Regions from separate parts of the Streptomyces sp. CA-288835 genome, predicted to be linked through region 2. Evidence: predicted binding sites of a transcription regulator. Region 2 holds the regulator's gene; the other holds the start of a gene.
What was found. Region 2 encodes HspR, which represses chaperone genes until heat shock. Its sites were predicted from a motif close to TTGAGNNNNNNNNNCTCAA; they were not measured.
Positions count from the first base shown of each region.

Region 1: a site for HspR is predicted at 9,446-9,464, ahead of lon (endopeptidase La). Genes of this name have one in related genera too.

Region 1 covers NZ_JBNJMW010000001.1:3,329,583-3,341,173, reverse strand. Annotated here, with positions in the region: gene ACQEVY_RS14855 (multifunctional oxoglutarate decarboxylase/oxoglutarate dehydrogenase thiamine pyrophosphate-binding subunit/dihydrolipoyllysine-residue succinyltransferase subunit) at 1-3,818, opposite strand, end outside; gene ACQEVY_RS14850 (HAMP domain-containing sensor histidine kinase) at 3,925-5,181, opposite strand; gene ACQEVY_RS14845 (response regulator transcription factor) at 5,217-5,954, opposite strand; gene ACQEVY_RS14840 (spermidine synthase) at 6,068-6,754, opposite strand; gene ACQEVY_RS14835 (hypothetical protein) at 6,819-6,965, shown strand; gene ACQEVY_RS14830 (ASCH domain-containing protein) at 6,992-7,447, opposite strand; gene ACQEVY_RS14825 (HAD domain-containing protein) at 7,477-7,989, shown strand; gene ACQEVY_RS14820 (M15 family metallopeptidase) at 8,008-8,667, opposite strand; gene ACQEVY_RS14815 (DinB family protein) at 8,727-9,326, opposite strand; gene lon (endopeptidase La) at 9,487-11,591, shown strand, end outside.
Region 2 covers NZ_JBNJMW010000001.1:4,785,368-4,796,958, forward strand. Annotated here, with positions in the region: gene ACQEVY_RS21455 (helix-turn-helix domain-containing protein) at 1-383, opposite strand, end outside; gene ACQEVY_RS21460 (hypothetical protein) at 788-1,042, shown strand; gene ACQEVY_RS21465 (hypothetical protein) at 1,074-1,583, opposite strand; gene ACQEVY_RS21470 (heat shock protein transcriptional repressor HspR) at 1,698-2,147, opposite strand; gene dnaJ (molecular chaperone DnaJ) at 2,155-3,351, opposite strand; gene grpE (nucleotide exchange factor GrpE) at 3,427-4,134, opposite strand; gene dnaK (molecular chaperone DnaK) at 4,131-5,993, opposite strand; gene ACQEVY_RS21490 ((Fe-S)-binding protein) at 6,497-8,776, shown strand; gene ACQEVY_RS21495 (FG-GAP repeat domain-containing protein) at 8,884-10,407, shown strand; gene ACQEVY_RS21500 (S1 family peptidase) at 10,487-11,591, opposite strand, start outside.

The sequences.
Region 1 (11,591 bases), 1.5 Mb from region 2:
TTCGCGGAACCCACCGCCGGAGACGAGCCGTGCGGGCGGGAGATGCGCCGCAGGCGCTCGCCGTGCGGGATGTCCGCGCCGACCGCGAGGTCCAGGTGGTCGATGAGGTTGAGGGCGATGAAGGGCCAGGCGCCCTGGTTCGCCGGTTCCTCCTGGGCCCAGAGGTACTTCTCTACGTTCGGGTACTTGGCGATCTCGGCCTGGAGCTCGGCACCCGGGATCGGGTACAGGCGCTCGATGCGGATGATCGCCGTGTCCTTGGCGCCGCGCTTCTGACGCTCGGCCTCGAGGTCGTAGTAGACCTTGCCGCTGCAGAAGACGACCTTGCGGACCGCCGCCGGGTCCACCGACGCGTCGCCGATGACCGGCCGGAAGCCGCCCGTCGTGAACTCCTCCGCCTTCGACGCCGCGGCCTTCAGACGCAGCATCGACTTCGGGGTGAAGACGACCAGCGGCTTGTGGTGCGGGTTGTGGACCTGCCAGCGCAGCAGGTGGAAGTAGTTCGACGGGAGGGTCGGCATGGCGACCGTCATGTTGTTCTGGGCGCAGAGCTGGAGGAACCGCTCCGGGCGGGCCGAGGAGTGGTCCGGGCCCTGGCCCTCGTAGCCATGGGGGAGGAGCAGCGTGACGCCGGACGTCTGCGCCCACTTCTGCTCCGCCGACGAGATGAACTCGTCCACGACCGTCTGGGCGCCGTTGACGAAGTCGCCGAACTGCGCCTCCCACAGGACCAGCGCCTCGGGGCGGGCCAGGGAGTAGCCGTACTCGAAGCCCATGACCGCGTACTCGGAGAGCAGCGAGTCGTAGACGTTGTAGCGCGCCTGGTCCTCGGAGAGGTACTGGAGCGGGGTGTAGTCCTCGCCGGTGTTCTGGTCCACCAGGACCGCGTGGCGCTGGCCGAACGTGCCGCGGCGGGAGTCCTGGCCCGACAGACGGACCGGGGTGCCCTCCATCAGCAGGGAGCCGAAGGCCAGGGTCTCGCCCATGCCCCAGTCGATCGTGCCGTCCTCGATCATCGCCGCGCGCCGCTGCATCTGCGGCATCAGACGCGGGTGGACGGTGATGTGATCGGGGATGTTGACCTGCGACTCGGCGATCCGCTTCACGACCTCCTGGGAGACCGCGGTGTCCACGTGGACCGGGAACTCCGCCTCGGGCTGCGGGACATGCACCTCGGCCGGAGCCTGGGCGGCCTCGCGGACCTCGGTGAAGACCTTCTCCAGCTGGCCCTGGAAGTCCTGCAGCGCCTGCTCGGCCTCTTCCAGCGTGATGTCGCCGCGACCGATGAGGGACTCGGTGTAGAGCTTGCGTACCGAGCGCTTCTTGTCGATCAGGCTGTACATCTGCGGGTTCGTGAACGACGGGTTGTCGGTCTCGTTGTGCCCGCGGCGGCGGTAGCAGATGAGGTCGATGACGACGTCCTTGTTGAACGCCTGCCGGAACTCGAAGGCCAGGCGCGCGACGCGGACGACGGCCTCGGGGTCGTCGCCGTTCACGTGGAAGATCGGCGCCTCGATCATCCGGGCCACGTCGGTGGAGTACATCGACGAGCGCGCGGACTCCGGCGGAGCCGTGAAGCCGACCTGGTTGTTGATGATGATGTGGACCGAGCCGCCGGTGCGGTAGCCGCGCAGCTGCGACATGTTCAGGGTCTCGGCCACGACGCCCTGGCCCGCGAAGGCCGCGTCGCCGTGCAGGGCGATCGGCAGGACCGTGAAGTCCGTGCCGCCCTTGCCGATGATGTCCTGCTTGGCGCGCGCGACGCCCTCCAGGACCGGGTCGACCGCCTCCAGGTGCGAGGGGTTCGCGGTGAGCGACACCTTGATCTGCTCGCCGTCCAGGCCCGTGAACGTGCCCTCGGCGCCCAGGTGGTACTTCACGTCACCGGAGCCGTGCATCGACTTCGGGTCGAGGTTGCCCTCGAACTCGCGGAAGATCTGCGCGTACGACTTGCCGACGATGTTCGCGAGCACGTTCAGCCGGCCGCGGTGGGCCATGCCGATGACGACCTCGTCCAGGCGGGACTCGGCGGCGCTGTCGATGACCGCGTCAAGCAGCGGGATGACGGACTCGCCGCCCTCGAGCGAGAAGCGCTTCTGGCCGACGTACTTCGTCTGCAGGAAGGTCTCGAATGCCTCCGCCGCGTTCAGCCGGCGCAGGATGCGCAGCTGCTCCTCGCGCTCAGGCTTGGTGTGGCCGCGCTCGACGCGGTCCTGGATCCACTTGCGCTGCTTCGGGTCCTGGATGTGCATGAACTCGACGCCGGTGGTGCGGCAGTACGAGTCGCGCAGGACGCCGAGGATGTCGCGCAGCTTCATCATCGACTTGCCGGCGAAGCCGCCGACCGCGAACTCGCGCTCCAGGTCCCACAGCGTGAGCCCGTGCTCGGTGATGTCCAGGTCGGGGTGCTTGCGCTGCTTGTACTCCAGCGGGTCGGTGTCGGCCATGACATGGCCGCGGACCCGGTAGGAGTGGATCAGCTCGAAGACGCGGGCGGCCTTCGTGACGTCGTCGTCGTGCGAGGCGTCGATGTCCTTGAGCCAGCGGACCGGCTCGTACGGGATGCGGAGGGCCTCGAAGATCTCGTCGTAGAAGCCGTTCTCACCGAGGAGGAGGTTCGCGACGATGCGGAGGAACTCGCCGGAGGCGGCGCCCTGGATGACCCGGTGGTCGTACGTCGACGTCAGGGTCATGACCTTGGAGATGCCCAGCTTGTTGAGCGTGTCCTGGGACGTGCCCTGGAACTCTGCCGGGTAGTCCATCGAGCCGACGCCCATGATGACCGACTGGCCGGGCATCAGGCGGGGCACGGAGTGGACGGTGCCGAGGCCGCCGGGGTTGGTCAGGGAGACCGTGACGCCGGAGAAGTCGTCCATCGTCAGCTTGCCGTCGCGGGCGCGGCGGACGATGTCCTCGTAGGCCTGCCAGAACTCGAAGAAGTTCAGCGTCTCGGCCTTCTTGATGCCGGCGACGACGAGCTGACGGTCGCCGTTCGGCTTCACCAGGTCGATCGCGAGGCCGAAGTTGACGTGCTCCGGCTTGACCAGGGTTGGCTTGCCGTCCTTCTCGGCGTAGTGGTAGTTCATCGACGGCATGGCCTTGAGGGCCTGCACCATCGCGTAGCCGATGAGGTGGGTGAAGGAGATCTTCCCGCCCCGGGCGCGCTTGAGATGGTTGTTGATGACGATGCGGTTGTCGAAGAGCAGCTTCACCGGGACCGCACGCACGGACGTTGCCGTGGGCAGCTCCAGTGAGGCGTTCATGTTCTTCGCCACGGCCGCGGCGGGGCCGCGCAGCGGTACGTACTCAGGGCCGCCCGGTGCCTCGGTCGCGGGAGCGGCCTTGGCGGGCGCGGCCTTCGCGGCGGCCGGCTTGGCGGCGGCAGCGGGCTTGGCGGGAGCCGGGGCCTGAGCCGGGGCGGCGGCTGCGGGCTTCGGCGCCGCGGGGGCGGCCGGAGCGGGCGCGGCCGGAGCCTGGCCGTCGGCGGAGGCCGGGGCGGCGGGAGCCGGAGCCGCGGGCGCGGCCTGAGCGGTCGATGGGGGTCCCCCCGCGCGAGTGGATTCGAGCGTGGGGGAGGTTCCTGCGGCCCCCGCGGCCGCAGTACGCGACGTGGCCGAGGCGGCGACGCCACCCGGCTTGTAGTCGGCGAAGAAGTCCCACCAGGCGCGGTCTACCGAATTCGGGTCCTGGAGGTACTGCTGATAGATCTCGTCGACGAGCCACTCGTTCGGACCGAAGGCGGCGGCCGGATTCTTCCCGGCCTTCCCGGCTTGGTCGTCTGTGGAGATGCTCGAGTTACTGGGGGACTGTGGCGACACGGCGGCAACCGCCCTCTTCCGCTTCACAAGGTGATGGACAGCGGGAATTAAGGCTACGCCTCCATAGCCGCTGCATGCAGGCCGGGCGGGTTGATCGTCATGTAAGTCACATCGAAACGCGTGTTTCGGTGCTGGAAATGGCGGGAAACAAGCGCGGTTGCCCTGTGGATGCCCCGCGGAATCCGTGCATCTCGCCCTGCTCTTGCGACTCGGGCTCGAACGCCGCGTCAGCCTTGAGCGGAGGAAGCCCCGGAAGAGTGACCTTGATCCGGCAGCCGCGCTGGGATTCGGCCACTCCGATCCGGCCGCCGTGCAGATCGACCGCCCACCGCGCGATCGCCAGCCCCAGACCCGTACCGCCGTCGCTGCCCGGACCGTGCGGTGCGGCGACTCCACCCCGGTTGAAACGCTCGAAGACCCGGTGCCACTCCGACTGCGGAATCCCGGGGCCCTCGTCCAGCACCTCCAGATCGAGCGACTCCGGATACTCCCCGCGCCGCGCCTTCACCGTCACGCGGCCGTGCGGCGGGCTGTGCTTGACCGCGTTGTCGATGAGGTTGGCGACGACCTGGTGGATTCGCTCCGGGTCGGCGTGCGCGGTCAGCTCGGGCGGCGACACGTCCAGGTGCAGATGCACGTCCGTACGCGTGTGAGTGCCCGACCCCGAGGAGATGCCGCCGCGCGCGGAGACCACCATGTTGGCCTCCTTCAGTACGCCCGACAGATACGGCCACACCTCGAAGCGGCGCTTGCGCAGCGGTACGACGCCGTTGTCCAGCCGGGACAGGTCGAGCAGCGTGTCCACCAGGCGCCCGAGGCGCTCGGTCTGCTTCAGCGCCGTACGCATCGTTTCGGGATCGGCGGCCGAGACGCCGTCCACGACGTTCTCCAGGACCGCGCGCAGTCCGGCGATCGGCGTCCGCAGCTCGTGCGAGACGTTCGCGACGAGCTCCTTGCGCTGGCGGTCCTGGGCCTCCAGGTCGTCGGCCATGCGGTTGATCGTCTGGGCCAGGTCGCCCAGTTCGTCGCGGCGGTCGGCGCCCTTGACCCGGCTCGTGTAGTCGCCGTGCGAGATGTTCCGGGCGACGGTGTTCATCTCGTCCAGGGGAGACGTCAGCGAGTGCGCCACGAACTGCGTGATCAGCAGGGTCGCGATCATCGAGAAGACGGTGATGAAGCGCAGCTCGGTCTCCGTGCGCACCGCGATCATCATCAGCACAGTGGTGATGAAGACCGAGACGACGACCAGCGCGCCGAGCTTCGTCTTGATCGAGAAGGGCCGTACGCCCGCCCAGAGGCTCGCGCTCCAGCCGCTCGCCGCCCTCTTGCGCGGATCGTCGCGCGTCTCGTCGGCCTCGCTCATGGAACAGCCTCCTCAGAAGATCGGGCTCGTCGGACTCAAGGAGTGGGAGTCTCCAGCGCGTAGCCGACGCCGTGCACCGTACGGATCCGCTCGGCGCCGATCTTCCGGCGCAAGGCCTTGATGTGACTGTCCACGGTACGGGTGCCGGAGGCGTCCGCCCAGTCCCACACCTCGGCGAGCAGCTGCTCGCGGGAGAGCACCGCACGCGGCGTATTGGCCAGGCAGACCAGCAGATCGAACTCGGTGGGCGTCAGATGAACGTCCTCGCTGCGCACCCGCACCCGCCGCTGCGCGTGGTCGATCTCCAGCTCGCCCAGGCGCAGGATGCCGGAGCGAGGCGTCGACGCGGCGACCACGGCGCGCTCCACGCGGCGCAGCAGCACATGGACGCGCGCTGCCAGCTCGCGCATGGAGAAAGGCTTCGTCATGTAGTCGTCGGCGCCCACGCCGAGCCCGACGAGCATGTCCGTCTCGTCGTCGCGTGCCGTCAGCATCAGCACCGGCACCGGGCGCTGGGCCTGCACGCGGCGGCAGACCTCCAGGCCGTCGAAGCCCGGCAGCATGATGTCGAGGATCAGCAGATCGGGCTGCCAGGCCTCGGCCGTGTCGACGGCGGCCGGTCCGTCACCGGCGGTTTGCACGAGAAATCCCTCGGCCCGCAACCGGGCGGCGATGGCGTCCACGATCGTCGGATCGTCCTCGACCACCAGCACCCGGCGCTGTGCGCCCTGCGTCGCCGCCGCGCCGTTGTGGGAGGTGTGTGTCTGCTCCATCGCCCGCCCCTGAGGTGTGCTTTCCGGAATCGTGGGGGTGATTCCATGACTGCGCTTGACGCTTGAATGATCTGCGTCAGGTCAGCAGAGTACGGGCAGTGACCACCGCTCGGCTATCCAGGCCCGACAGCGAGATGTACGACGTCCGGAACGCCCCGGGCAACCGGGATCTCTTCGGTACGCACCTGCCGGAACCCGGCATTCCTCAACCTTCCCTCGAAATCAGACGAGGGCTGGGCCGACCACACGGCCAGCACCCCTCCTGGCCTCAACACCCTTGCGCACGCGGCGAGTCCGGCCGCCGAATAGAGGCTTTCGTTGCCCTCCGTCACGGTCCATCCCGGCCCGTTGTCGATGTCGAGACAGAGCGCGTCGTATGTGTCGGATGTCTCATTGACATAAGCGATCAAATCGTCATCGACGATCTCGGTACGCGGATCCGCGAGCGCCACGGCCGAGATCTCCGACAACGGCCCGTCCAGATGCCAGTCGATGACGGCCCGCTCCCGCTCGACCACCGCGATACGCCCCCACCGCGGATCCCCGGCCGCATGCGCCAGCGAGAACCCGACCCCGAGCCCGCCGATCAGCACACTCGGCTCCGGCCGCCCGTCCAGCGCATCCCGAGCGGCGTCAACGAGCAACCGCTCGGACCGCCCGTCCGATGTGTCCATCAGAAAACACCCGTTGGCGATGATCTGCAGCAACTCGCCATGCCGCCGCAGCACGACTTCGCCGTACGGGCCGTTGCGGCGGTCTATGACTACGGGGGCTACGGGGCTGTCGTACGCGGTGGTCATGCACCCATCTTGGCAAGTCCTTGAGGGGAGGGTCAGCCGGTGCACGGGGGCACGTGGTGGGCGCGTGCGACTCGATGTGGTGCGGGAGTGCGGCCAGTTGGGGGTGGTGCGTGGGGAGTACGACGGTGGGGGCGCCGCTTTCACGGAGATTGAGGGCGGTGCAGGCCAGGCACGGCAGGTGAGCCGGGTGCCGACCGGGTGCGGCACGTGAGGCGGGTACCGACCTGGGGCGGCAGGTCAGCCGGCGGAGCGGAGGTCGGAGACGAGCCGGAAGCGTTCCAGGACGGCGGGCGTCGTGTCGTCCACGGTGAAGCCGGGGTCCAGCAGCTCCGCGCGCATCTCCTCGCTGTGCCAGAACCGTTCGTGGCCGGCCCGCCACTCGGCCACGCTGGTGTATCCCTCACCCTCATCCACCGCGTGGGCGAGATCCACCTGCGCCAGCGGGACGACGCGGGCGCCGGTCAACTCGATGACTCCCACCGGCCGGTCGTCGGAGTCGAGGACCACGGAACGGCTCCCGGCCTCCGGGAGGGGCTCCCCCTCGTGCTCGTACTCCACAAGAAGCTGCGTCGTGGAGGTCTTGGATCCGTCGAGGATCGCCGCGACAAGCCGGTCGCGCAGCGGGCCGGGGAAGGCGAACTCGGCTTTGGGCAACGATGCGAGGCCTTCGGGCGAGGCCGAGTCGGTCGTCATGTGGTGACGGTAGTCCGTAGCCTGCGGTCATGGCCGAACAAGCCGAACAAGCGGAGCGCCCGCTGCTCTTTCTGGACGTCGATGGAACGCTCCTGCCCTATGGGGGAGCGCGTCTTCCCTCGGTTCTCGAGGACTGGGACGCCTGGCAGGACGTGTCGAATCCGCAGCTGGCGAAGATCGATCTCGCGCATGGTCCGCGTTTGCTGGCGCTGTCCTGCACCTTGGTGTGGGCCACGGCCTGGATGGACGATGCCAACGAGGTGATAGCTCCGCTGCTCGGCCTGCCCGAGCTTCCCGTGGCGGACCTGCCGGACGCTCCGGAGGAAGACGAGGCAGGCGGGCTGCACTGGAAGACCCGAGCCCTCGTCGAGACCGCGGCGGGACGCCCGTTCATCTGGGTCGACGACGAGATGACCGATCTCGATCGCACCTGGGTGTCAACGCACCATCCAGGGCAGGCACTTCTCCACCGCGTCGATTCAACGATCGGCCTCGTCGATACGGACTTCGCCGTGCTCGAGGAGTGGCTGCGCGCAGCGTGAGTGACGGCCCCGGGCGCCTCAGGCAAGCTCCCGTGGCCCGTAGACGGCGTGGTCGGCGCCCGTGGCGAGTGCCCAGTAGCGGTCGCCGTAGGACCAATGCCACCACTCGGTCGGGTAGTTGACGAGGCCCACCGCCGTCAGCGCATCAACGAGAAGCTGCCGGTTGGCTCGCGCTTCCGGGCCGATGTTGGGGGCGGCGGTGTAGCAGGCTCCTTCGCTCTCCTCTGGGCTGGCGTTCACCCGGGTTCCCATGTCGAGTTCCTGGCCGTCGGCCGTGACGAGGGTGAGGTCGACGGCGGCGCCGGCGCTGTGCGGGGCGATCTCCGGAGGGGACACGTAGCGGCTTGCGGCAGAGCGGAGTTGTTCCGGGGTCCAGTCGGGGTTGTTGCTCCGAAGCTCGTCGGCGTACCCCTCGAAGTACGAACGCTGCAAGGCGGGTGGCCGGTATCCCTCGACGAACAGCAGACGGACGCCGTCCGGCAGCAGCTCTTGTGCGTCGAGGAGCCGGGTCAGGACGCCTTCCCGCAGGTGGGCGAAGGCCCCTGAGGCATCATTTCTGCGGGCGTCGATGTCGATCGGGAAAGGCTCGTGGAGCCGGACGTCGAGGAGCGGTTCGCCGCAGTCCACCACGGGTATGGCGGCGATCTTCGGGTCTGACATCAAAACGATCTCGGGCATGGACCGATCATGGCCTAACGACTCCCGGCGTCAGCCCCAATCGTCTGCCTGGTCCGACGTCACGCGTCCCGTTCGGCTTCCCGAGCCGCACGCTCCAGCCGGGTTCGATAGTTCTCCCACCACGCTGCGTCGCCCGGCGGCAGGCTGTCGTTGCCCTTGTTCATTCCTGCGGTGCCGTCCATGAGTTCCCGGAGGATGTCGGCGTGGCCTGCGTGCCGGTGTGTGTCGGCGATCATGCGGACTACGGCGTGATGCAGTGTCACCTCGTCTCTGCCGTTGGGCCACCACGGCACCCTGCCGATCGTGTCCAGCGCCAGCGCGTCGATCGTGGCGTCCGCGTGGGCCCACGACCGCCGGTAGAGCCCCACGATGTACTCGCGTGACTCGTCGGCCGTGGCCCACATGTCCGCGTTGGTTTCCGCACCGTCGTCCATCCAGGGCAGCGGCTCGCCGGACGGTCGTCCGAAGGTGTCGCCGAGGTAGGCCAGCTCCATGGTTGCCACGTGTTTGACCAGGCCCAGGATGTTGGTGCCGGTCGGCGTCAGGGGGCGGCGGGCGTCGTACTCCGAGAGTCCTTCGAGCTTCCAGAGCAGGGCGTCGCGGGCGGACTGCAGGTAGAAGTGCAGGTCGGCCTTGGGATCCGGGTCCGGTGCGGTCATGGGGTCAGTCTGCCGTTCGGGTGATCAATGTTCACCGGCTTTGTTCACCCGTTGAGGTGTCTGTGATCGCTGACAGCGAACGGCCCTTGGCGGCGGGAACATTCCACAACCCCTGTGCATTGAGTCTGCATAACTCAACTTGACTGCCATAGGGGAGACCATGACTTCGACGTCCACACCGCTCACCCTGCCCGTGCTGCCGCTCGACGACGAGGTCGTGCTGCCCGGGATGGTGGTGCCCCTGGACCTGAACGATGCCGATGTACGAGCCGCGGTGGAGGCCGCGCAGGCCGCCGCACGGTCCAGTGGGAGTAGCAAGCCGAAGGTGCTGCTTGTTCCGCGGATCGACGGCACGTACGCGAGTACGGGTGTGCTCGGAACCGTCGAGCAGGTCGGCAGGCTGGCCGACGGCGACCCGGGCGCGCTGATCCGCGGGCGTGGGCGGGTGAAGATCGGGGCCGGGACCACCGGGCCAGGCGCCGCCCTGTGGGTCGAGGGGACGAGGCTCGACGAGAGCGTGCCCGATCCACTGCTCGGTCAAGTGACCGACCTCGTCAAGGAGTACAAGGCCCTCGCCACCAGCTGGCTGCGCAAGCGCGGTGCCTGGCAGGTGGTCGACCGGGTCCAGGCGATCGACGACGTGTCCGCCCTCGCCGACAACTCCGGGTACTCGCCCTTCCTGACCACCGCCCAGAAGGTCGACCTCCTCGAGATCGCCGACCCCGTCGCCCGGCTGAAGCTCGCCACCACGCAGCTCCGCGAGCACCTCGCCGAGCAGGACGTCGCCGAGTCCATCGCCAAGGACGTACAGGAAGGCGTCGACAAGCAGCAGCGCGAGTTCCTGCTGCGACGGCAACTCGAGGCCGTACGCAAGGAATTGCGCGAGCTGAACGGCGAGCAGGACGGCGAGGAGTCCGACGACTACCGGGCCCGCGTCGAGGCCGCCGATCTGCCCGAGAAGGTCCGCGAGGCCGCCCTTAAGGAGGTCGACAAGCTGGAGCGGTCGAGCGACCAGTCGCCCGAGGGCTCCTGGATCCGGACCTGGCTCGACACCGTGCTCGAGCTGCCCTGGAACGAGCGCACGCAGGACGAGTACGACATCCAGGGCGCCCAAGCGATCCTCGATGCCGAGCACGCCGGTCTTGAGGATGTGAAGGAGCGGATCACCGAGTACCTGGCCGTGCGCAAGCGGCGCCTGGAGCGTGGACTGGGAGTCGTGGGCGGGCGGCGCGGCGGTGCCGTGCTCGCGCTCGTCGGGCCGCCCGGTGTCGGCAAGACCAGCCTCGGCGAGTCCGTCGCGCACGCGATGGGGCGCAAGTTCGTACGGGTCGCCCTCGGCGGCGTACGCGACGAGGCCGAGATCCGCGGTCACCGGCGTACGTACGTGGGCGCGCTGCCCGGTCGTATCGTCCGCGCCATCAAGGAAGCCGGGTCCATGAACCCGGTCGTGCTGCTGGACGAGATCGACAAGGTCGGCTCCGACTTCCGGGGCGACCCCGCCGCCGCCCTGCTGGAAGTCCTCGACCCCGCCCAGAACCACACCTTCCGCGACCACTACCTGGAGGTCGAACTCGACCTGAGCGACGTGGTGTTCCTCGCCACGGCCAACGTCCTGGAAGCCATTCCGGAGGCGCTGCTCGACCGGATGGAGCTCGTACGGCTCGACGGTTACACCGAGGATGAGAAGGTCGTCATCGCCCGCGACCACCTGCTGCCGCGGCAGTTGGAGCGGGCCGGGCTGGAAGAGGCCGAAGTCACTCTCGACGAGAGCGCGTTGCGCAAGCTCGCCGGTGAGTACACGCGCGAAGCGGGTGTACGGAACCTGGAGCGGGCCATCGCACGGCTGCTCCGCAAGGTCGCCGCTCAGCATGAACTCGGCGAGCGGAAGCTGCCGTTCACGGTCGGCGAGGGCGATCTGCGCGGGCTGATCGGCCGGCCGCACCATGTGCCCGAGTCCGCTCAGGACCCGGCCGAGCGCCGTACGGCCGTTCCCGGTGTCGCCACCGGGCTCGCGGTCACCGGCGCGGGTGGCGATGTGCTGTACGTGGAGGCGTCGTTGGCCGATCCGGAGACGGGTGCCTCCGGTCTGACCCTCACCGGTCAGCTCGGCGACGTGATGAAGGAGTCCGCGCAGATCGCGCTCTCCTTCCTCCGCTCGCACGGCGCCGAACTCGAGCTGCCCGTGGGCGACTTGAAGGACCGGGGCGTGCACATCCACTTCCCTGCGGGCGCGGTTCCTAAGGACGGGCCGAGCGCGGGCGTGAC
Region 2 (11,591 bases):
ATCCTGCGAGCCGCCTCCTCGGGACTCAGCTCCGCATGAGCGACCCCCGGCGCCGGGTGCTCGCCGCCCGCGACGACCGGCAGGTCGTCCTCCGACAGCCGACCGGAGCGGATGAGCATCTCGCGCAGCGGCACGCCCAGTACGGCCGCGATACGCCGCATCGTCTCCAGGTCCGGCATGGACTGACGCTGCAACAGCCGGCTCACGGCGGCCCGATGCACCCCGGCATCGTCCGCGAGCTTCGAACGACCGCCCCCACGCGGGCTGTCGATGTCGTAACCACGGCCGCGCAGCAGATCCTCGATCCAGCCGGCGAACTCCTCGAGCCCCTCGGCCCGGTATCTGCGATCTGTACGGGCATCGGCCCGTGAGCTGGAACGCATATGTCCGCTCTCCCCTCGTCGCGCGGACAACGTACCGAGCGCCCTCGCACCAAGGTGTGTGCGCGCTCGCGCGTAACTGTGGAGATTCGGCAACCGCCCTGATCCATGCGGCAGTTGATGTACGGCCTGGAGCGTCACCATCGCGCCCACCTCCACGGAGGGTAGTCACTTGCGTACGCGCTCGCACCATGCGAGTCTATTCGCTCGCTCTTCGTCATCGAACATATGTTCCCACACTCGGAGCGACGAAGACCGGAGAAGAGCGCAGAAGAACGCAGGAACGCAGAAGAGCGGCGAAGGCCGAGGAGACGAGGAGAGAGGAGCGACCACGATGACCGAAGCCAAGCGCAGAGCGTTTCGTACGGACAGGCTGCTGCGCGAGGACGCCGGGACGGAGGCCGACCATGACGACGACTGAGGCCGACGAGGTCGCGCTGGAGCTGGAACGCCTGCGCCGCTCGGTCGACGTCGGCTTCGCCACCACCCGTGGCGACCTGGCCCTCCTCCTCCAGCGCGCCGACCAGACGGACAAGACCCTCGACGAACACGAGACCCGCCTCGAAGCCCTGGAACGCGCCCGCTGGCCCCTGCCGTCCCTGGCAGCCCTCACGTCCTGCATCGCCCTGGCGGTGACGCTGTGGCAGGCGGCGGGGCGGTAGGCCCGCGATGCGGGAGTGGGTTCGAGACCGCTTACGGAAGCCGGCTCACCTCGATCCACTCCCGCAGCAGCCCCTCCCGCTCCGCCGCCCGAGGCGACCCGTCCTCCTGTGCACGCCCCCACTGGGCCATGGCGGCCAACGTCGCCCGCAGGGTGGCCTCGCCCGCCGCCAGGTGCGACAGGAGCGTCAGCGAGAGGTCGTACTCCTCCTGGGAGTACCAGGCCACCGCCGCGTACGCCGTCAACTCGGCGTCCTTGTCGACCGTTTCGATCGATACGGTCATCGTGGGCGCCTCGTCCGGCCAGGACGCCGCCGCAAGCGCCATCTCCAGCAGAGCGCCCGCCTGGCGCCTGAGGGACTTCACCGGTACATCGTTGACCGTCAGTGCGCGGACGTCGTCCCACGGCCACAGTCCCGATTGCCGGTCACCGAGGGCCACGACCCCCTCCGGCGTCAGCCGCACCCCCGGGGCGAGCCCGGACGGCTTCGCCCCCACATACACATCGCCCTCGGCGATCCAGAACAGCCCCACCATGGCCATGGGAAAGCTCCATTCCCCCAGTGAATCCAGTAGTCGGACAGATGATCGCAGCATGCGAACGGGAACGGGCCCGGAGGTTCAACCTCCGGGCCCGTCAACGCTGTTGCGCTGTCCCTAGTCCGACTGCTGGCGCTTCGGCCGCCAGACCACCAGCGCGCTCGTCTGCTGGACGTCCTGGTACGGGACCAGGTCGCGGCGGTACGAGGCGTGGACCGCGGCCTCGCGCTGCTGCATCGCGGCGGCGGCGCCGTCCAGGGCCGCCTCCAGCTCCGCTACGCGGGACTGCAGCGCGGCGACCTGGTTCTCCAGTTCGATGATGCGCTTGATGCCGGCCAGGTTGATGCCCTCGTCCTGCGACAACTGCTGGACCGTGCGCAGCAGTTCGATGTCGCGGGCCGAGTAGCGCCGGCCCCGCCCGGCCGTGCGGTCGGGGGAGACCAGGCCGAGGCGGTCGTACTGGCGCAGGGTCTGGGGGTGCAGACCGGAGAGCTGGGCCGCCACCGAGATGACGTACACCGGGGTTTCCTCGGTCAGCTCGTACGGGTTGCGTCGACGGCCATCCATGGTCTCCTCATGCTCCCTTCGCCGCCTGGAACAGCTCGGCCCGCGGATCCTCGCCCGCGGTCGCCTCGCGGTACGCCTCGAGCGCGTCACGCGCCTTGCCCGACACGTCCTTGGGGACCGCGACCTCGACGGTGACCAGCAGGTCGCCGCGGGTGCCGTCCTTGCGGACCGCGCCCTTGCCGCGGGCGCGCATCGTCCGCCCGTTGGGCGTGCCCGGCGGCAGTTTCAGGGTGACCGGCGGACCGCCCAGAGTCGGCACCCGGACCTCCCCGCCCAGCGCCGCCTCGGCGAACGTCACCGGCACCGTCACCGTGAGGTTGTCGCCCCTGCGGCCGAAGACCGGGTGGGCGCCCACATGCACGATGACGTACAAGTCGCCCGCAGGACCGCCCCGTTCACCCGGTGCGCCCTTGCCGCGCAGCCGGATCCGCTGGCCGTCGCTGACGCCCGCGGGGATCCGTACCTGCATCGTGCGCGAGGACTTGGCGCGGCCGCTGCCCTTGCAGATCTCGCAGGGGGTCTCCGCGAGCAGACCGCGGCCCTTGCAGTCGGGGCACGGGTCGGTGAGCGAGAAACCGCCGCCCGAACCGCGCGCCACCTGCCCCGTGCCGACGCACGTCGAGCACACGCGCGGTGTGCCGTTCGCGTCGCCGGTGCCGGAACAGGCCTTGCAGGGTGACTGGGAGGACATCCGCAGCGGAACGGTCGCGCCGTCCACCGCCTCCGTGAAGCTCAGCGTGACCTCGGACTCGATGTCCTGGCCGCGCCTGGGCTGCGTACGCGTGCCGGTGCCCGTGGCGCCGCCCCGGTTGAACAGGCCCCCGAAGACGTCACCGAGGCCGCCACCGAATCCGCCGCCGGCGCCGCCCGCCCCGCCCTGGCCGGGTGCGCCTCCGAAGAGGTCGCCCAGGTCGAAGTTGAACGTGCCGCCGGCGCCCGCGCCGGGGCCCGGCCTGAAGCCGCCGTTGCCGAAGAGGGTGCGCGCCTCGTCGTACTCTTTGCGCTTCTTGGGGTCCCCGAGGATGTCGTTCGCCTCGGAGATCTCCTTGAAGCGCTCCTCGGCCTTGTCGTTCCCCTTGTTGGCGTCCGGGTGGTACTCGCGAGCGAGCTTCCGGTACGCCTTCTTGATCTCGGCCTCGGTGGCGTCCTTGGGGACGCCGAGGACCTTGTAGTAGTCCTTCTCGATGAAGTCCTTGGTGCTCATCCTCGACGTCCCTCCTTCCTTCTCACGCGCCGTACGGTCCGTACGTTCATTCGTACGCCCCCTACGTCGCGGACGTCAGCCCTCCTCCGGGCCACCGTTCTCCTTGTCCTCGGCCGGCGACTGCGAGGATTCCGCCTCGTCGGCCTTGACGGTCTGCGCGCCCGGCTGCGGCTCGGCGACCGCCACCCGCGCGGGGCGGATGGTGCGCTCGCCGAAGCGATACCCCGGCTGCAGAATCGCCACGCACGTCGTCTCCGTGACGTCCGGGGCGTAACTGTGCATCAGGGCCTCGTGGATCGTCGGGTCGAAGGGCTCGCCCTCCTTGCCGAACTGCTGGAGGCCCAGCTTCGCCGCGACGGTCTCCAGCGACTCGGCCACCGACTTGAAGCCGCCGACCAGTTCGCCGTGATCCCGCGCGCGCCCGATGTCGTCGAGTACGGGCAGGAGCTCGGTCAGGAGGTTCGCGATGGCGATCTCCTTGACCTGGATCCGGTCCCGCTCGACCCGGCGGCGGTAGTTCTGGTACTCCGCCTGGAGCCGCTGGAGGTCCGCCGTGCGCTCACCGAGCGCCGTACGCACCTGGTCCAGCTGCGCCGTCAGAGCCGCCGTCTGCTGTGCTGCCTGCTGGGCTGCTGCCGCGTCCCCGGCCGGGGCCGCCCCCTCCTGAGGGGCGGCCTTCGGCTCCGCGTCATCAGAGGTGGCGCCGGAAGGGACGTCGGGCTGCTGCTGAGGCTGCGCCTGCTGCGGCTGCTGCTCGTCGAAGCCCGGGGTCTCCTCCGTCACGCGGCACCGTCCTTCCGGTCCTCGTCGACGATCTCGGCGTCGACGACATCGTCGTCGGCCTTGGCCTGCGCGCCACCCTCGGCGGCACCCTCAGGACCGCCCGGACCGCCCGCGGCCTGCGCGCCCTGAGCGTCGGCGTACATGGCCTGGCCCACCTTCTGCGAGACCGCGGCGACCTTCTCGGTGGCCGTGCGGATCTCGGCGGTGTCCTCGCCCTTGAGCGCGGTCTTCAGCTCCTCGACGGCGGTCTCGACCTCGGTCTTGACCTCGCCGGGGACCTTGTCCTCGTTGTCCTTGAGGAACTTCTCCGTCTGGTAGACGAGCTGCTCGCCCTGGTTGCGGGACTCGGCGGCCTCGCGGCGCTTGTGGTCCTCGTCCGCGTACTGCTCGGCCTCCTGGCGCATCCGGTCGACCTCGTCCTTCGGCAGCGAGGAGCCGCCGGTGACGGTCATCTTCTGCTCCTTGCCCGTGCCAAGGTCCTTGGCCGTGACGTGCATGATGCCGTTGGCGTCGATGTCGAAGGAGACCTCGATCTGCGGGACACCGCGCGGGGCCGGCGGCAGACCGGTCAGCTCGAACATCCCGAGCTTCTTGTTGTACGCCGCGATCTCGCGCTCGCCCTGGTAGACCTGGATCTGGACGGACGGCTGGTTGTCCTCGGCGGTGGTGAAGATCTCCGAGCGCTTGGTCGGGATCGTCGTGTTCCGCTCGATGAGCTTCGTCATGATGCCGCCCTTGGTCTCGATACCGAGGGACAGCGGGGTCACGTCGAGGAGCAGTACGTCCTTGACCTCGCCCTTGAGGACACCGGCCTGGAGCGCGGCGCCGATGGCGACGACCTCGTCCGGGTTCACACCCTTGTTGGCGTCCTGGCCGGCGGTCAGCTCCTTGACGAGCTCGGCGACGGCGGGCATACGGGTGGAGCCACCGACGAGAACGACGTGGTCGATCTCGCTGAGCTGAATACCGGCGTCCTTGATGACGTTGTGGAACGGCGTCTTGCAGCGCTCCAGAAGGTCGGCCGTCAGCTGCTGGAACTGGGCGCGCGTGAGCTTCTCGTCCAGGTGCAGCGGGCCCTCGGCGGACGCGGTGATGTAGGGCAGGTTGATCGAGGTCTCCGTGGAGGACGACAGCTCGATCTTGGCCTTCTCCGCGGCCTCACGCAGGCGCTGGAGGGCCATCTTGTCCTTGCCCAGGTCCACGCCGTGACCGCTGGCGAACTGCTTCACCAGGTAGTCGACGACGCGCTGGTCCCAGTCGTCACCACCGAGGTGGTTGTCGCCGTTCGTGGCCTTCACCTCGACGACGCCGTCGCCGATCTCGAGCAGCGAGACGTCGAAGGTGCCGCCACCGAGGTCGAAGACGAGGATCGTCTGGTCGTCCTTGTCGAGGCCGTACGCCAGAGCGGCTGCCGTCGGCTCGTTCACGATCCGCAGGACGTTCAGGCCCGCGATCTCGCCGGCCTCCTTGGTGGCCTGGCGCTCCGAGTCGTTGAAGTACGCCGGGACGGTGATGACCGCGTCCGTGACCTTCTCGCCCAGGTACGACTCCGCGTCCCGCTTCAGCTTCTGCAGGATGAACGCGGAGATCTGCTGGGGGTTGAAGGGCTTGTTGTCGAGCTCGATCTTCCAGTCCGTACCCATGTGCCGCTTCACGGAGCGGATGGTCCGGTCTACGTTGGTGACCGCCTGGCGCTTGGCGACCTCGCCGACGAGCACCTCACCGTTCTTGGCGAAGGCGACGACGGACGGCGTGGTCCTGGCGCCCTCGGCGTTGGTGATGACGGTGGGCTCACCGCCCTCCAGAACGCTGACGACGGAGTTAGTCGTGCCCAGGTCGATGCCGACCGCACGTGCCATGGTTGATTCCTCCAGCTGACTTGAGTGGAACAGGCTCAAGTGTGCACGACGCTGACCGCTGGGTCAAAAGGGCTGAGTCTGCCCGGCTCAACTTTTATAGGAATCTTACCTTCAGGGGCCGTTGGTTCGCCTACGGGGCGGGTGCCTCCGGCGGTTGGGCGGGTGCGGGTGAGTGGGTGATTGCTCGCGCAGTTCCCCGCGTCCCTAAAAAGCCTGCGGCTCCTGGAGGCGCCCCTTTAGGGGCGCGGGGCTGTGACATTTGCGGCTCCGCCGCGGGGCGCGACCAGCCACGACGGACCCGCAGTCGCCGACAAACCGAACCCACCCACCCCGTAGGCGGCAAGCCGGTTTGCTGAGGTGACCCTGAGCGACACAGATCACCGCGCACCTGGCTACAGTGCGGCGGAAGATATGGGTAGTCTCAGACGGACCGCATAAGTTACCGCTTAGTAATGACCTTCGAGCCAAGCTCGAAGACCCCTCGCAGGCCCGAGGAGCCCCAAATGCAACTCGCCGCGATCGTCGTGTCGCTGGTCCTGACCGTCATCGGCGTTGCTCTGCTCGCGCGTGCCGTCGGCCAGTTCGTCCGGCACTTCAAGCTCGGCCAGCCCGTTCCCGCCGGCAGCCGGACCGACAACCCCTGGGACCGCAGCGTGACGCTGGTCAAGGAGTTCCTCGGCCACACACGCATGAACCGTTGGGGCATCGTCGGCTTCGCGCACTGGTTCGTCGCGGTCGGCTTCCTGACCCTCCCGCCCACCCTCGCGCAGGCGTACGGGCAACTCTTCGAGGCCGACTGGACCCTCCCGGTCATCGGCGGCTTCCTGCCGTTCGAGATGTACATCGAGTTCATCGGTGTGATGACCGTCATCGGCATCGCCGTACTCATCGTCATCCGGCTGCTCAGCCTGCCCTCCCGGGCCGGCCGCAAATCCCGGTTCACGGGCTCCAAGGCCTGGCAGGCGTACTTCGTCGAGTACGTCATCCTCACCATCGGCCTCGCGATCTACACGTTGCGCGGCCTGGAGGGCGCGATCCACCACGTGGAGCACTACGAGGCCGCGTACTTCGCCTCGTACCCACTGGTGCTCGCCTTCGAGGGGCTGAGCACCGGCACGCTCCAGAACCTGATCTACCTCACCGCGATGATCAAGGTCAGTGTGTCGCTGATCTGGATGATCGTGGTCTCGGTGAACACCAACATGGGTGTCGCCTGGCACCGCTTCCTCGCCTTCCCCAACATCTGGTTCAAGCGCAACGCCGACGGATCGACGGCCCTCGGCGCGCTGCAGCCGATGACCAGCGGCGGCAAGCCCATCGACTTCACCGACCCGGGCGAGGACGACGTCTTCGGCGTCTCCCAGGTCGAGCAGTTCTCCTGGAAGGGCCTGCTGGACTTCTCCACCTGCACGGAGTGCGGCCGGTGCCAGTCGCAGTGCCCGGCCTGGAACACCGGCAAGCCCCTCTCCCCCAAGCTGCTCATCATGTCCCTCCGGGACCACGCGCACGCCAAGGCCCCGTACCTGCTGGCCGGTGGCGGCAAGACCATGGAGGGCGAGGAGAAGGCGTCCGAGGAGCAGCTCGCCTCAGTGCCCGCGGCAGCGCTGGCCGAGGCCGAGCGGCCCCTCATCGGCACCCTCGAAGAGAACGGCGTCATCGACCCGGACGTCCTCTGGTCCTGCACCACCTGCGGTGCCTGCGTCGAGCAGTGCCCCGTAGACATCGAGCACGTCGACCACATCGTCGACATGCGCCGCTACCAGGTGATGATCGAGTCCGCGTTCCCGTCCGAGGCCGGGACGATGCTCAAGAACCTGGAGAAGAAGGGCAACCCCTGGGGGCTCGCCAAGAAGCAGCGCCTGGAGTGGCTCAAGGAGGTCGACTTCGAGGTCCCGGTCGTCGGCAAGGACATCGAGGACCTGTCCGAGGTCGAGTACCTGTACTGGGTCGGCTGTGCGGGCGCGCTGGAAGACCGCGCCAAGAAGACGACGAAGGCCTTCGCGGAACTCCTCCACATCGCGGGCGTCAAGTTCGCGATCATGGGCGGCGACGAGAAGTGCACCGGTGACTCGGCACGGAGGCTCGGCAACGAGCCGCTGTTCCAGGAGCTCGGCATGGAGAACGTCGCGGCCCTGAACATGGCGTACGGCGAGGACGAGGACGATCCCTCGACCAAGAAGCCCAAGTCCGCGAAGAAGATCGTCGCCACCTGCCCGCACTGCCTCAACACCCTCGGCAACGAGTACCCGCAGCTCGGCGGCGACTACGAGGTCATCCACCACACCCAGCTGCTCCAGCACCTCATCGACGACGGCAAGCTCATCCCCGTAACCCCCGTCGAGGGCCTGATCACGTACCACGACCCGTGCTACCTGGGCCGCCACAACAAGATCTACACGCCCCCGCGCGAGATCATCGGCAAGGTCCCGGGCCTCCGGAACGAGGAAATGCACCGCCACAAGGAGCGCGGCTTCTGCTGTGGCGCCGGTGGTGCGCGGATGTGGATGGAGGAGCGGATCGGCAAGCGCATCAACGACGAGCGCGTCGACGAGGCCCTGTCGCTGAACCCCGACATCGTCTCGACGGCCTGCCCGTTCTGCCTCGTCATGCTGACCGACTCGGTCAACGGCAAGAAGAACGATGGCAAGGCGAAGGAGTCCATCCAGGTCGTGGACGTGGCCCAGCTGCTGCTGGAGTCCGTGAAGACGCCGGTCGAGGACGACGAGCCCCCGGCGGGCGAGACGGACGCGGAGAGCGAGCCGGAGCCGCAGCCGGTGAAGTAGCGGCTCGGGCACGCAGGTAACGGCAGCCCGTCGGCAACGGGTACGGCTGGATAACGAAGCACCCCATGTCCCTGGTTCAAACCGGGAACATGGGGTGTTGTCGTGAGATGAGAGTGACAAGAGGTGCGGTTCTGCTGACCTGCGCCGTCCTGCTGGGCACCGCCGCCACCGGATGCGACGCGGCGGGCGGGGGCTCCGGGGACGACGGAAACAGGGGTACGGGTCCGGGGGCGCCCTCCGCTCCCAAGCCCCCGAACGCCACCTCGACCTCCACGGGCTTCACGCTCGGCGCCCTCGCCCAGGGCCCCGACCGCCCCGCCGCCGGTAAGTCCCAGGACCGCCCCCGCGAGGGCGACCTCAACGGCGACGGATACGACGACGTGGCCTTCGCCCGCACCGGCGCCGTCTACGTCGTGTACGGCTCGGCGAACGGACCCGACCCCCGCACCCGTACGACCCTCGCCGTGGGCGGCGGCCACCCGGGCCGTGACGCCGACAACCTGCCCCGGCTGCACCGCGCCGACCTGGACGGCGACGGTTTCACCGACCTGCTGGTCACGGTGAACGACGGCAAGCAGTACGCACTGTGGGGCGGGGCGCGCGGCATCGCGGGGATGCGTCAACTCGCCGTCGGCGGCGAGGCGTTGCGCGAACTCGGCCCCGCGGGCGGCGACTTCGGCAGCGTCGCCGACTTCGACGGCGACGGCAGCGGCGACGTCTTCCGCCTCGGCCGCCCCGCCGGTTCGTCCGCCGGGTCCGCGGGCGTCGTCTTCCACGGCCCCTTCGACCGCCGTACGGGCAAACCGTCCCGCCAGACCGAACTCACCGGCCCGATCCCCACCGACAGCGCCCCCTACCAGTCCACCTCCGAGGACTACGACGGCGACGGCCGCGCCGAACTGACCGTGTGGTTCGAGTGGACCGACCCCGACAGCGAGGGCGACGGCGACCTGAGCGTGCAAGGGGTGCAGCATTTCCGCGGTACGGCACGTGGGCTCGTACGAGCACAGGAGTCCGAGCAGGGCGAAGAGTTCGCAGGACATCCCGGGGATGTGGACGGCGACGGCGACGACGAGCTGTATACGGCGAACTTCGCCGCCTTCGACCAGAAGATCACGATCAGCGTCAACTCGACACCGGGGAGGGCGAGTTCCGGGACCCCGGTCACCCTGACCGACCTCCCCGGCCTCAACTCCCGCTGCTGCGGAGGCACCGAGGGCCGAGCGGTCGGCGACGTAACGGGCGACGGCCGCCCCGACCTCGTACTGAGCGCACCCGCGACCAACAGCGCCCACGGTCTCATCTTCCTCATCCCCGACCTCGCCCATGTCACGACGGCCACGAAGCCCCAGGCAGTGGACCTGGAATCCACAGGTGTGGACGGAGAGAACCGCGACCCGGGCGAGGGCGACAAGGCGTACATCCGCCACCGCCTGATCTCGAAGCCGCCGCTGCTCGACGTGAACGGCGACGGCCGCCTGGACGTGGTCGCCGCCTCCGGCAACCGCCGCTCCGAGGACGGTTCAACGACCCGACGTACTACCGGCTTTTGGGTCTTCCCCGGCTCCCCGGAGGGCTTGGACACCGAGGCCTCACGGCACATCACGGAGGAGGAGCTGGACCTTGAGTGAACGCAAAGGCGCCTGACGGGAACTCTCCCGGTCAGGCGCCTTTCGTACGAACCGCTCAGGGCCGGGCCCTGCTCGTGGGTTACCGCGCTATGAAGCCGAAGCGGGTGCCGGAGGCGGGGAGGCCGCCCTGGCCGGGCTGGTAGGTGGTGATCGCGGTCGACGTGGCGCCGGCGGTCACGTTGGCCATCGGCAGGGCGTGCAGGGCGCCGTGGGCGCTGGGACCGTACGGCATGCCGACGTACAGGTGGGTGCCGGTGAAGTGGATGCTGCGGCCCAGGAGTTGGTTGGCGCCCGGGTTGCCGGGGATGCCGGCGTTGTTGCCGGGCTCCAGCAACTTGTCGTTGGCGCCGGGGGCGCCCAGCAGGGAGAAGGTGTGGATGGCGCCCGCCTTGGCTGCCGTACCGACGATCTCTTCCGGGACGCCCACCGCGAACTTCATCGTCGCCGTGGTGCTCACCGCGCGGGGTGCGGTGTTGACGGCGGTCACACTCCAGCCGAAGCGGTCGCCGGTCTCGGCGGTGCCGGTGACGTCGTCGCCGCCGGCGCCCTGGGAGTAGGAGTTGAGCTGGGTGAAGCTGCCGCCCGAGGCGGGGATGCGGAAGGTGAGGACGGTGCCGGCGTCGGACTTGGCGGCTCCGTCGATGGTCAGGTCCTCGCCCCAGGCGCCGACGGTGAGGATCGACTCGGTGGCCGCCGCCGCGCCGGAGGGCCGGTGGGGGGTGATGGCCAAGGCGGAGCCGAACTGGTCGTTGGGCTCGGCGCTGCCGGAGACGGTGTCGAGGTCCTGTTCGAGGGAGAAGCGCGGGGTGGGCCTGCCCTCGGAGTTCAGCGTGTGGTCGAAGACCGTGACCATGCCGGCGCCCGCGTCGGAGCCGATGGCCTCGCCTGCGGCCCCGATGGCGAAGCGGTTGCCGTCGGCGGTCATGGTGCCGCCGAAGCCGTCGCTGGCCTCCGCGGTGCCCGGTACGTCCGTGCTGTCCTGGTGGACGGCGATATTGGTGGTGCCGCGCAGGTAGTAGAAGTCGCCGGCCTTGGCGACGTTGCCGATGGACTCGCCGGGTTTGCCGATGATCAGGAAGGGTTCGCCCGCGGCGGTGGTGCCGGCGGCGAGGGAGTCGCCCATGCGGTCACCGGCCTCGACGCCGGAGTTGCCGATGGCTCCGGCACCCTGGCCCTCCTCGAGG